Regions from separate parts of the Pseudoalteromonas sp. HL-AS2 genome, predicted to be linked through region 3. Evidence: predicted binding sites of a transcription regulator. Region 3 holds the regulator's gene; each other region holds the start of a gene.
The links. Region 3 encodes LexA, which represses DNA repair genes until DNA is damaged. Its sites were predicted from a motif close to TACTGTATNNNNATACAGTA; they were not measured.
Positions count from the first base shown of each region.

Region 1: RB215_RS05935 (SulA-like leucine-rich domain-containing protein) is a predicted target of LexA. The motif match lies at 2,949-2,968, and genes of this name have one in related genera.
Region 2: RB215_RS11485 (DNA topoisomerase III) is a predicted target of LexA. The motif match lies at 2,510-2,529, and genes of this name have one in related genera.

Region 1 covers NZ_CP133571.1:1,229,015-1,233,502, forward strand. The annotation lists gene RB215_RS05920 (DUF6172 family protein) at 228-530, shown strand; gene RB215_RS05925 (diguanylate cyclase) at 837-1,757, shown strand; gene RB215_RS05930 (YchJ family protein) at 1,969-2,448, opposite strand; gene RB215_RS05935 (SulA-like leucine-rich domain-containing protein) at 2,489-2,923, opposite strand; gene RB215_RS05940 (NCS2 family permease) at 3,360-4,488, shown strand, end outside.
Region 2 covers NZ_CP133571.1:2,470,016-2,474,503, reverse strand. The annotation lists gene ispA ((2E,6E)-farnesyl diphosphate synthase) at 1-136, opposite strand, end outside; gene RB215_RS11500 (exodeoxyribonuclease VII small subunit) at 139-381, opposite strand; gene pomA (flagellar motor protein PomA) at 650-1,417, shown strand; gene RB215_RS11490 (flagellar motor protein MotB) at 1,420-2,340, shown strand; gene RB215_RS11485 (DNA topoisomerase III) at 2,543-4,483, shown strand.
Region 3 covers NZ_CP133571.1:3,031,156-3,035,643, forward strand. The annotation lists gene coxB (cytochrome c oxidase subunit II) at 1-798, opposite strand, end outside; gene lexA (transcriptional repressor LexA) at 1,273-1,890, opposite strand; gene RB215_RS14115 (SRPBCC family protein) at 2,170-2,622, shown strand; gene RB215_RS14120 (PaaI family thioesterase) at 2,721-3,164, shown strand; gene RB215_RS14125 (hypothetical protein) at 3,167-3,547, opposite strand; gene RB215_RS14130 (chaperone modulator CbpM) at 3,800-4,120, opposite strand; gene RB215_RS14135 (DnaJ C-terminal domain-containing protein) at 4,120-4,488, opposite strand, start outside.

The sequences.
Region 1 (4,488 bases), 1.4 Mb from region 3:
GGCAAACGATTGCGCCATCACTCTAACTATTAAGTTACTTGTCTGTAACATAAAGCCGCTAACTCTCTACACTTAAGCGCATTTTAGCGATACTTTATTTTATTAATGGATTAATAATTGATTTAATATAAAAAAAGCATCCAAAAATTAAATGCAATTGCTATAATAGGCTCAAATGGTATGACATTAAATGCCGTTATCATTAAACCAAGGTAATTAGGAACGTAATGAAGAAAATATTCACGCTAAATCACGAGAAAATCAAATATCCTCGTATGGTTGACGCCGCAAAGCATGAAGTGAAAAAATATTTGAAAAGAGAGCGTAACAAAACTCTACCACTCGATGCTGATTACTGGGCGTTTGATTGTAAGTTTGGTAATACCGCTGAAGATGCACAAGTAGTGCACGTTGCAGAGCTTAGTAATCATATAAGCGAAATAGAAAAGCAAAGCTTAACTTCTTTTTATGTAGAAATATTAGCGCGCCCAGCTCAACGTCAACAACCAGATTTGGATGACGACGAATAAGACGCTTATAAAGTAATTTGCGTAATTTTTAAAATGGGCCTAGTGGCCCATTTTTTGTTTGTACGTTTATACAAACGCGATTTAAACCTTGAGCATTCAAGTACAAGCAGCTTATAAGCAGTGCTTACTTTCAGTATTACCCTGAAAATTATGGCCGTGATTTTCTAAAACAATTAACAACAACTCTGTATCGCCATTTTTATATTTGGTTGTAAGTTTGATTAAAAACCCAACTTTAATACATTTGCATAACATAAGACTGTATTATACTGTGTTAGTTGATAATTATAGAAAACAGTAGTATTTATGCCATTAAATTATGCCGATAGCGATTTAAAACTTAGCCTTAAAACCTCAAAAGTTCTCATTGTTGATGATCAGTTACTTAGCATAATTGTACTGAAAAAAATATTATCAAAGCACTTTATTGTTAACACCGCCAACAGCGGTGAAGAAGCAGTTGAAATATGTAAATCTAATACTCCCGATATCGTACTGCTGGATATTTCAATGGATGGCATATGCGGTATAGAAACCTGTTTAAAACTTAAAACGACGACACAAACCCAAGACATTCCCGTTATATTTGTTACCTCCTTTGAAAACCAAGAAGAGGACTGCTGGGAAGCGGGTGCGGTAGACTTTATTCAAAAACCGATTAACCCAGAAACCTTATACAGAAGAGTAAGAGCGCACTTAACTATTAAGCTGCAACATGACTTATTAAGTCAAAAAGTGTTTCTTGATGACTTAACTAAAGTATTTAACCGTCGTTATTTTGATACTCATATTAATAAAATACAATTGAGTGCATTAAGAGAGAATACAGAATATGCTTTATTACTTATGGATATTGATTACTTTAAGCAATACAACGATATTTATGGACACGTAGAAGGCGACGTTGTTTTACACTTAGTTGCTCAAACAATTGCCAACAGCCTGCAAAGGCCAAGCGATTTTGTTGCCCGCTATGGCGGCGAAGAATTTGTGGTTGTGCTACCCCATACCAACGAGGAAGGCGCTCGCTGTGTTGCTGAAAAAATTAAAAATAACATATATGGCTTAGGTGTTTTACATAAGTACTCAGAGTTTGAATTTGTCACTATAAGTATAGGTGGAGCTACGTTATTGCAATCAGACGAAGGCAACATGGATATTTTGCAACGCGCAGATAAAAAAATGTACGCCGCTAAAGCACAAGGGCGAAATACAGTGTGCTTTTAAAGCGCAGCGAACCCAATACCAAAATATACGGTAGAGCAGTTATTAACACAGGCCTATAGGTATGTAAATTGCCAATAGTTGCTCGAAAGTAAAATTTTATTTTAGCCATACACATCGCCTGTAACAGCCAACCCTAGGCATGGCTATTGGATGTATTTAAGGTTCAGTTGCCTGTAATTACCTACTTTACTCACCGCACAGCTGCAGTTTGTTATACGCTATGACACTTTTTATATTTTTTGCCACTTTGGCAAGGGCAGTTGTCATTTCTGCTTATTTTAATATCGGCTACCGGAAATAGTGTGCCTTCAAGGTAGCGCCACTGCCCATCTTGTTTAATAAACAACGACTTTTCGTGCAACTCGCAATATAGGTTTTGGTAAAAGTAATTTACTTTAAATGTTACAAAGCCTTCGCTTGCATCGTGCTCAGTGTCGATGACGGTTAGCTTTATAAAGCGGCAGCTATCAGCAAAGTCTTTAATCTCTTTTACAGGGTTTTCTGCCTGTTTTTCACTTGCATAAGTTTGATAAACATAAGTTGCATTTTTAAGTACATATGCACTGTAGCGAGCACGCATAAGTTGCTCAGGTGTTTCAGCTATTTTTGATGCTAAATGAAGTGGTTCACAGCAGTCAGCATAATTTTGCTGGCTGCCACAAAAGCAAGGAGAAGTCGTTAATGAGGTCATAATATTAATATAAAGTGTTTAAAACACGAGTTTAACAAGCTTATTGAGTTAGTGGTATCTCAAGGTTGTGAGTATTTTTAGTAAAACAGTAAAGCTTAGTATTTGTAGTGCTTAAATTTAATGATAGCTGTGTCAGCTGTTGATCATTAATAATATCAGTCCAGGTAATAACCGCAGCAAAGTTTCCGTTGTGCAGCGCCGAGCTAAGTACATACTCTAAGTTTACTAAATGTTTTTGCCTGATCACCAGTAATTTGCTGGTGTCAATGGAGCATGAATCAAGCAAGGCTTTACTCGGTACATGGTCAGGGGCAATCAGCAGTGTCCATGCATTTAAGCTGTTGTATTGGTGTAATACTTTAAGCAATTCAAAGGTTGCTGAAATTTCATCTTCAATTTGAATTAAATTTACACAATCACTTTTATCGTCTTGCTGATAACTTTTAACGGTTCTTACGGTAATAGGCTGTAACATAAATTTCTCACTCACTGGGTTTTTATACAGTACCCATATACAGTAGTTTATACAGTGTTATGGTGCAAGTGTTTTTTTGCTAATTATTTGTACAGTCATTCAGTTTTAAATTTTTACACGGATAAAAAAACAAAAATAACTATTAAAAACAGAGCGTTAATATTTTAGGTATATATTTATATTTTTTATTAAAGTTATGCGGCGAATAGCACCTATACAGTACTTTATGCTCTATTATTTACGTTAAAGTAAAGCTGATTGCTCAGCATATAAGCACGGTAATTATTATTTTTAAAACCTGAAGTACATACGTATTACCGTGTCATATTTATTATTTCAGCTACTTCAATAACTTAATGCATAACAAGGTAAAATGTCCGGTATTTCGCTATTTTTATGCTAAAATCTCGCCACTTTTTACTACCTTAAGTTTGTTATGCTCGAAGCCTTATTTAAAATCCGCGCAAATGATTCCTCAGTACAACGTGAATGTGTTGCCGGTATGACTACTTTTATTACTATGGTTTATATTGTTTTTGTTAATCCAGCAATGCTTGCCCAAGCAGGAATGGATCAAGGCGCTGCGTTTGTAGCTACATGTATTGCAGCTGCAATAGGCTGTTTTATTATGGGCCTATGGGCCAATTATCCGTTAGCGTTAGCGCCGGGTATGGGATTAAATGCTTTTTTTACCTATGGCGTTGTTTTAGGAATGGGCTATACCTGGGAAGCGGCATTAGGTGCTGTGTTTATGTCGGGTTGTATATTTTTATTTTTAAGTTTATTTAAAGTACGAGAGTGGATTATTAATGCCATTCCACTGGTGCTAAAACAAGCAATAGCGACCGGTATTGGTGCTTTTTTGGCGCTAATTGCGCTTAAAAGTGCAGGGATCATAGTATCTAGCCCTGCAACCTTAGTGCAGCTAGGTGATATTACTGCACCTGGGCCATTACTTGCTATTTTAAGTTTTTTTGTGATTGCGGCATTGTTATATCGCGATTTTAAAAGTGGTGTGTTAATTAGTATTTTACTGGTAACAGGCATTGCTTTGGCTTTTGGTTTGGTTGAATATCAGGGGGTTATGTCTATGCCGCCGTCAATTTTACCAACCTTTATGCAACTTGATTTTAGTGCGGCATTTGAGCTTTCAATGTTGAGTGTTATTTTTGCATTTTTATTTGTAGATTTATTTGATACCTCAGGCACCCTGGTTGCAGTCACGCAAAAAGCAGGGCTTGCAGATGAAAAAGGCAATATGCCACGTTTAGGGCGCGCTCTTAGCGCTGATAGCACTGCCACTATTGCTGGTGCAATGCTTGGTACATCTACTACTACATCTTACATAGAGTCGGTGGCTGGCGTTTCTGTAGGCGGACGCACAGGCTTAACAGCCGTTGTTGTGGGTATTTGTTTTTTATTGATGATGTTTTTTGCGCCACTAGCGCAAATGGTGCCAGCGTATGCCACTGCCGGTGCTATTTTATATGTTTCGGTACTTATGCTACAAAACTTAAAGTTTGTAAACTGGGACGACATGACAGATGCCATTCCTGTTAGTGTGG
Region 2 (4,488 bases), 560 kb from region 3:
TTTTGCCGCCATTCATTAAACTATAATGGGTGGCGGCTTTTATGGTCTCGTCAGTATTAAGCGATTGGTCAAAATAAAGGTTAAGAGTATTGGCTACATCAGTTTGAGCATGTGTAATAAGTTCTTTAATAGTCACGGCTATTCCATATCATTATCAAAGTCGGTTAATACAGACTTCTCATCTTTGCCCATTAAAATAGCCACCTTTTGCTCAGCTTGTTGCAACTTACTAGACGATGCGCCTGCTAAAGCAATGCCACGCTCAAACTGTTTTAATGACTGCTCAAGCGATAAATCACCTTGTTCCATTTCACTAACGATTGTTGTTAATTCTTCTAGTGCTTGCTCGAAACTTAAGTTTTCAGGTTTTTTAGTCGCCATCTTTATTTCAACTTACATAATAAATTTAGAAGTCAATTTTAGGGGGAATGCTAAACTAGGTCAAAGGATGAAATGGTTTTTTCGTTAATAAACGTTTTATGTTTTAAAAAATTGATAATTAGATAGATTACACAAGTTGATCTAGAATAGTGCTTAATCCAGCTTTTTATGTTTATCTATAAAAAATGGCTTAAGCAATTCAGTATCTTGCCGATAAACAATTAATAACAAACGTTTGCATATAAAAGCAAAAACCTTTGGAGGGAATGTGGATTTAGCAACCATTATTGGGATCCTTGGCGCAATTGGCTTAATTGTCATGTCCATGTTTATGAGTAGTAGCGGTGAAATGGCTATGTTTTACAACACGCCCTCTGTTGTAATCGTATTTGGCGGTTCATTATTTATCGTTTTATCAAACTTTACTATGTCACAGTTTTTTGGCATAGGTAAGGTGGTTACCAAAGCGTTTATGTTTAAGCTTGAGTCGCCAGAAGAGTTAATCGAAAAAGCAGTTGAACTTGCAGATTCAGCACGTAAAGGCGGGTTTTTAGCACTTGAAGAGGCAGAAATACCGAATCCATTTATGCGCAAAGGCGTTGACATGCTAGTAGATGGCCACGACGCAGACGTAGTGCGGGCCACTCTGCAAAAAGATATTTCATTAACTACAGCACGGCATGAGTCGGGTGCTACTTTATTTAAATCTTTGGGTGATATAGCCCCAGCAATGGGAATGATAGGCACCTTAATAGGCTTAGTTGCGATGTTATCTAATATGGATGATCCTAAAGCAATTGGTCCGGCTATGGCGGTGGCATTGTTAACCACATTATACGGCGCATTTTTAGCTAACGTAGTCGCTATTCCTATTCAAACAAAATTGGAGCTGCGTAAAGACGAAGAGGCAATGAATCAACGTTTAATTTTAGATGCGGTTTTAGGTATTCAAGATGGTCAAAATCCAAAAGTAATAGAAGGTATTTTGAAAAACTATCTTGCTGAATCAAAACGTAAAGTAAACACTGAGGATTAACTATGTCTGATCAAGAGTGCAAGTGCCCACCCCCAGGTTTACCTGCGTGGATGGGGACATTCGCAGATTTAATGTCGCTATTAATGTGCTTTTTTGTGCTCTTGCTTGCGTTTTCTGAAATGGATGTACTTAAATTTAAACAAATTGCCGGTTCGATGAAATTTGCATTTGGTGTACAAAATAAAATAGAAGTTAAAGATATTCCCAAAGGCACATCAGTTATTGCTATGGAGTTTACTCCGGGCAAGCCAGAGCCTACCCCAATTGAAACAATTCAACAGCAAACGGTAGAAATGACCCAGCAAATGTTAGAGTTTCAGGCAGGTGATGAAAGCTCAGCAGGCGGAAGGCAAGAGCAGCGGGGCGATAAACGTGGTGGCGAGTCGCGTAGTACTTCCAAAGAGCAAGCATCGGAGCAAGCAATTTCAGCGGCCGATCAACAGCAAACAAACGACTTAGTTAAAAAAATCGCTCAGCAATTAGAAAAACAAATAATTGATGGTGCCATAGAGCTTGAATCATTAGGGCAGCAAATAATTATTCGTATTCGTGAAAATGGCTCTTTCCCTTCGGGTAGCGCATTTTTACAACCTAAGTTTAAACCCATTATTCAAGAAATTGGCGTGCTATTAAAAGATGTGCCTGGAGAAATTACCGTGTCTGGGCATACTGACGATTTTCAGGTTTCAAACGAGTTATATATTAATAACTGGGATCTTTCATCTAAGCGTGCAGTTGCAGTAGCTAGTGAGCTGCAAAAAGTAGTTGGATTTGATAAAAATAGAATGATGGTAGTAGGGCGTGCTGAAACCCGGCCGTTAGTGCCAAATGACAGCAATGAAGATCGCCGTCGTAATCGTCGCGTTGAAATATCTATTTTACAAGGAAAGGCCAAAGAGTCTGATCCTATCGATGTAAGGTAGCAGTCATTTTATTAAAAACACACTTGGTTTAAGCAAACTAAGTGTAATTGATTTCAGGTGACTTTTAGTCAAAATTGACTAAAAGTCACCACCTCAGCCAAATACCTCAGAGTTGTTAAATAGTACGGTTTAATAAAAACATCCCACGCTGTGAATTGATATGCTAAACTACTGTGTATATAAACAGTAAAAGAGCTTGCATATGAAACTCTATATTGCCGAAAAGCCGTCATTAGGGCGTGCTATTGCCGACGCGTTACCAAAACCGCACAAAAAGCACGATGGCTACATTGAAGTTGCAAATGGTGATTGCGTATCTTGGTGTATTGGTCATTTGCTCGAGCAAGCCGAGCCCGATGACTATGATGAGCGCTTTAAAAAGTGGCAGTTTGAGCACCTACCTATCATTCCTGAGCAGTGGCAATTAAAAGCAAAAACTAAAACTCGCAAGCAACTTACTGTGTTAAAAAAGCTAATCAAACAGGCTACAGCACTAGTGCATGCAGGTGATCCCGATAGAGAAGGGCAATTACTTGTCGATCAAGTTATTGAAGAAGCCAAAATAAGTAAAACTAAAAAGCAGCATATTCAACGCTTATTAATTAGTGATTTAAACTTAGCTGCAGTAAAAAAAGCATTAACGACTATGCGATCTAACCGTGAGTTTATTCCGTTGAGCGTTTCAGCCTTAGCGCGCTCTCGTGCTGATTGGTTGTTTGGTATGAATTTAACCCGCGCTTATACTTTAGCAGGGCAAAAAGCTGGGTTTGGTAACGTACTTTCTGTGGGACGAGTACAAACACCCATACTTGGCTTGGTGGTTAATAGAGATAATGACATAGCAAATTTCGTATCGAAGCCATTTTATGAAGTATTAGCCCACTTAGTCACCCCCGAAAAACAATCATTTAGTGCAAAATGGATACCCAGTAAGGCATGTGAGCCTTATCAAGACGAAGAAGGGCGAGTATTAAATAAAGCATTGGCTGAAAACGTAGCCTCGCGTATCACACAGCAAAATGCTGAGCTAACGGCGCTTGAACAAAAACAAAAAAAACAAACTGCGCCACTGCCTTATAACTTATCTGCTTTGCAGATAGACGCGGCAAAAGCATTTGCTATGCCAGCGCAAAAGGTGCTGGATATATGCCAAACTCTTTATGAGCGTCATAAGTTAATTACCTACCCGCGTTCAGACAACCGCTACTTACCTAATGATCATCACCAAGATGCGTCTGTTATTTTAAAAGCTATAAGCACTAATGGCGGGCAAGGTGTTGAGTTAGTAAAAGCAGCTGATAGTAAAAAACGTAGTAAATGTTTTAACGATTCAAAAGTGGCTGCGCATCACGCCATTGTCCCTACGGCAAAACAGTTAAAGTCGGCAAGTTTAGGTAGCGATGAGACAAAGGTTTATCAATTAATATGTCGTCATTATTTAATACAGTTTTATCCCGACTATATTTACAACGAAACTAAAGCAGAGATAACTATTGCTGGCGGGTTATTTAAAGCAAATGCAAAGCAAGATGTAAGCTTGGGTTTTAAGGTGCTAATGGGTAAGTCTGAATTAAAAGATGAAGCCACGCTACCGCCTTTAACAAAAGGCATGTTACTTTTTTGCTCGCAAGGGGAGGTTGTTGAAAAATATACCTCACCGCCAGCGCACTTTAGTGATGCGACTTTACTTGCAGCCATGACAGGCATAAGCCGCTATGTACAAGATCCACAGATAAAAAAAGTACTTAAAGACACCGATGGCTTAGGCACAGAGGCAACGCGAGCGGGGATCATTGAATTATTATTTAAACGCCGTTTTTTAAAACGTGAAGGCAAATTAATTAAAGCAACCGAAACCGGGAGTGCACTTATTAGTGTGCTGCCGCAAGGTTTAGTTCGCCCCGATTTAACCGCTAAATGGGAGTCGAGCTTAGGTGATATTGCACAGCAAGTAATGAGCTATCAGCAATTTTTACAGCCTTTACTTGCCGACTTAAATAGTTTTGTACAACAAGCTGCAAATTGCGATAGCAATGTATTTGCAAAGCTGCCTAAAACTTCAGCTAAAAAGCGTTTTGTTAAACGTGGCCAAAAAACGCCTTATAAAAAGTCAAGTTATAAAAAAAGCTCTGTTACAGGTTAACTACA
Region 3 (4,488 bases):
TGCAGCATCTGCTGCTGCTGCTTTTTGCTTTGCTTGTTTAGCATCTGCTAGCCAAACTTTAAAATCGGCCTCTGACTTAGCCTCTACTACCACTGGCATAAAGCCATGATCTTTACCGCATAGCTCAGCACACTGACCGCGATAAATACCGACTTCGTTTATGTTGGTCCACGTTTCGTTAATAAACCCCGGGTTTGCATCTTTTTTAATAGCAAAATCGGGCACCCACCAAGAATGAATAACATCGTCGGAGGTCATTAAAAAGCGTACTTTTTTATTGATCGGTAATACCAGAGGCTTATCTACCTCAAGTAAATAGTTGGGGTTTTTATCGGCTAGGTTGGCAATTTCATTTTGCGGTGTGGCAAGTATTGAGTAAAACTCAACATCTTCCCCCATATATTCGTAATGCCATTTCCATTGTGAACCAGTTACTTTAATAGTGATATCCGCTTTACTGGCATCTTCCATCGCTATTAATGTTTTAGTTGCGGGGACTGCCATTGCTATTAAAATAACAAATGGAATTGCTGTCCAGAGTATTTCTACTTTGGTACTTTCGTGAAATTGAGCAGCAACTGCTCCTTTAGATTTACGATGATGAATAAGTGCCCAAAACATAACGGCAAATACAATCACGCCTATTACACAGCATATTAAAAATATGGTCATGTGTAGTTGATAAACATTATTACTTATATCGGTTACGCCTTTGCGCATATTATATTGGCTATTTGCCAATGCTAACTGCGGAAAAACAAACAATATAAGCCACAAGGTAGAGCTCAATTTACCCATGTGACAGCTCCTTTAATACTGTTGCGAGTGCAAAACAAAAAGACATAAGCTTTAAATGCCAATTTGTTATTTTTTATTTTTGTATTGCTGCCGGATATATAAATATATTTTCTCAAAACTAAAGCTGTGAGTTATTGTTAGTCCAGCCCATTAACAATTAGTTAATAATTGAACAACTAGCAAGTTTTAGTTTGAAAAATAATCAAATAATATTAGGGGATTAGCGTAAATATGGGATTTATTTAATTTTGTTCTAAGCAGGAAGTGAGCAACAGCAAGGGTTACAAATAAAAAGACAGCGATAACGAGTATTAAATACTTAAATGATAAAAAACATAAACTTAATATAATTTTTTCATTGCAGCGGAATTTTCACAAAAAAAAGGCAAAAAAAAAGCGCACTAAAAAGTGCGCATTAATTATCTGAGCTATTAAATTATGCCGATATTTTACATAGCTATAACAGCTTAATTGTCACATCCAGTCAGCATTACGAATAACCCCAACAGCTAAGCCTTCAATATTAAAAGATTCCTTTTCAAGATCCACTTCTATCGACGAAAATTCTTTATTTTCAGCATGCAATAATACTTTTTTGCCTGCTTTTTCTAAGCGTTTTACCGTTACATCGTCATCAACGCGGGCAACAATAACTTGGCCATTTTCGGCAACTTGAGTGCGATGAACAGCCAGTAAATCACCATCCATAATACCAATATCTCGCATGCTCATACCATTTACACGCAATAAAAAATCGGCAGCGGGTTTAAACATTAACGGGTCAATTTTACAATGGCTCTCAACATGTTGTTGCGCCAAAATAGGTTCGCCGGCAGCTACACGACCTATTAACGGTAAACCAAGTTGTTCTGGTTCATCTTCTTCAATAAGTTGAATACCACGGCTAGCGCCTGGTTTCATTTTAATAGCGCCTTTTTTAGCCAGCGCTTTTAAATGCTCTTCTGCTGCATTAGCACTTTTAAAGCCTAATGTTTGTGCAATTTCTGCGCGTGTAGGAGGCATACCAGTGTCTTTAATAAACACTTTAATAAGTTCGAGTATTTGCGCTTGGCGGTTAGTTAATGGTCGCATACAACTGGTTTTCCATACAGTACATTTAACTGTGAGTATATACAGTTATCTGAAAATCGCAAATTTAAATTACTCCTCGCCTTTGCTGCCAAAGGTGGCATTGGTCTAAGCTTAAAATTACCAAGTAAATTACAGATAAAATTACGCAGATCACGATAGTGTTAGTTTTACGTTACATTAATTACATAACTACTAAGTTGTTGCTGTTATTAAAAATTAGTTAGCTATCGTTTTTGTAATGGGCCTTAACTTCATCAATGTGAATTAACGGAGAGTGTTATGAATATCACTGTAGCGGTAATAATTAACGGTCCTAAACGTAAAGTATGGGCGGCAATAACTGACATCGAAAACAGTGCCAATATGCTGTCTGGCATTATTGATGTAAAAATAATCGAGAAGCCACCACAAGGGCTAGTGGGCCTAAAATGGTTAGAAACACGAAAAATTTTTGGCAAAGCAGCCTCAGAAACCATGTGGATCACCGAAGCTGTTACTAATGAATACTATTGCACTCGCGCAGAAAATGGCGGGGCAGTTTATACCACTAAGCTGTCACTTACCGCCGCCGAACCTAGCACCTGTTTAACCATGACTTTTTCTGATAGCTCTGAGTCTATTTGGGTAAAAATGATCTCTGCAGTGATAGGGTTTTTTCTTAAAAGTTCGATGCGTAAAATGCTAAAAAAAGATCTCGATGAAATTAAGCACTATGTAGAAAGCAAAAAGTAGCACTGTATTACCATGCAGTAGCTGCACTAATTTGGCTATCATATCGCCATGAAAAATCGTATTATCGGTTATCGTTTTCAACCTTTAAAGGAGTAACAATGAGTATTTGGCATCAACCTATTACTTTAGCGTTTTGTAAGCAGTTAGACCAAGGCATAAATGGCCAAGGTACACTGATGAAAACCATGGGGATTGAAATAACTGAAATTGGTGATGATTACTTAGTTGCCACTATGCCAGCAATTCCTGCGCACCATAACCCTATAGGCATGGTGCATGGCGGAGCAAACGTGGTTTTAGCCGAAAGTGTTGCCAGCTACGCGGCTAATTTTGTGGTCGACTTCACTAAATTTTATTGTGTAGGGCAAGAGATCAGTGCCAGCCATTTAAAAGCCTCGCGTAATGGCACCTTAACCGCCACCGCAAAAGCGTTTCATATTGGCAAGCGTAGCTCAGTATGGGAAATAAAAATAACGAATAGTCGCGGCGAGCTTTGCTGCGTATCAAAAATGACCGCAGCTGTTGTAGAGCGCAAAGGCTAACGCTATTTTTCTAGCGGGTAAATAGTAATTTCCATGCCTGCACCAATTGCCGATATACGTAATAATGTATCGGCGTGCAGCGCTTGGTTAAAACACTTTGGCGAAGTGCCCGATTCAAAACCAATATCAAAGGTACGGCGCGAACAACTCAACCATTGCTTAAGTGCAGCCCGCGAGCATGACTCTACTAACTCACATAAGTGGTTAATTGCTTTATCCGGTGAAGATATTTCGCCTGTTACTTCTATACGCGCTAACTGACGGTATTCGTCTTTATCATAATGTAAAATAGTGGCGATTTTTTTTAGGTCAGCTACAAGCACGCTAATATCTTGCTTTGACTCAAGCTCTAGGTCTACATTTAAAAATTGAATTTCCGACATTGTCTGCTGTTTATCCTCTAATTAGTTCGCTGTAAACTTTAACGCAGTTTTACGCTTATACCAAATCAACTCTGCAATATTCACCTTTTTTATCTGAATAGTCGGCTATTTTTACGCATTTATTGACGCTTTACTTACTCTTATTTCACGAATAAAAAATATTTAAGCACCAAAAGCTCACTATTATAAAAGTGCTGAGCTAGCTCCATAAAAATAGCTAGCTACTCGCATTTAAAATTTAACCACTATTTTTTATTCTAAATGTTTAAATCGACTTAAGTGCTGCTTTAACATTTGGTTTTCAGCAATCAACTCATCCCGTTCATCCAATAATTGTAAAACCAAAGCAATAGCAGACCAATCTAACGATAAGTCATGCTGAATACGCGCAGCCTTTTTAACTAAGATCACTGTTGATACCGTAAATTGCCATTCTGTAACGCGCTCGCCCTCAATAGGAATAGCAATGCTGTGCTCAACCAATTCATATAATATGGCTTCGCTAATATCACTACTCACACACAATTCTTGGCTAGTGAGTAAATTGCCTTGTGGTGCCTCGATAATTTTCATTATGACTTGCTCCAATTGCTACGGGGGTCAAAATGGGCTTTTTCGGCCAGCTCTTGCCAAAGCTTTTTGCTAACATCATCACTCAATGCTGGATTAACAATTTTAATCACAGCAAATAAGTCACCTTTGCCTTTTTTACTAATTAACCCTTTACCTTTAATGCGTAAACGTTGACCCGATTGACTATTAGCTGGAATAGTTAGTTGGATTTTTCCGGCTAATGTAGGTAAATTTATTTTAGTGCCCAAAGCAGCTTCCCAGGGTGCAAGAGGTACCACTATGTTTAGGTTATGCCCCTCAACGTCAAATAATGGATGAGGCACTAAGCGAATTTGCAAATACAAATCGCCATTAGGGCCATTTGCCGA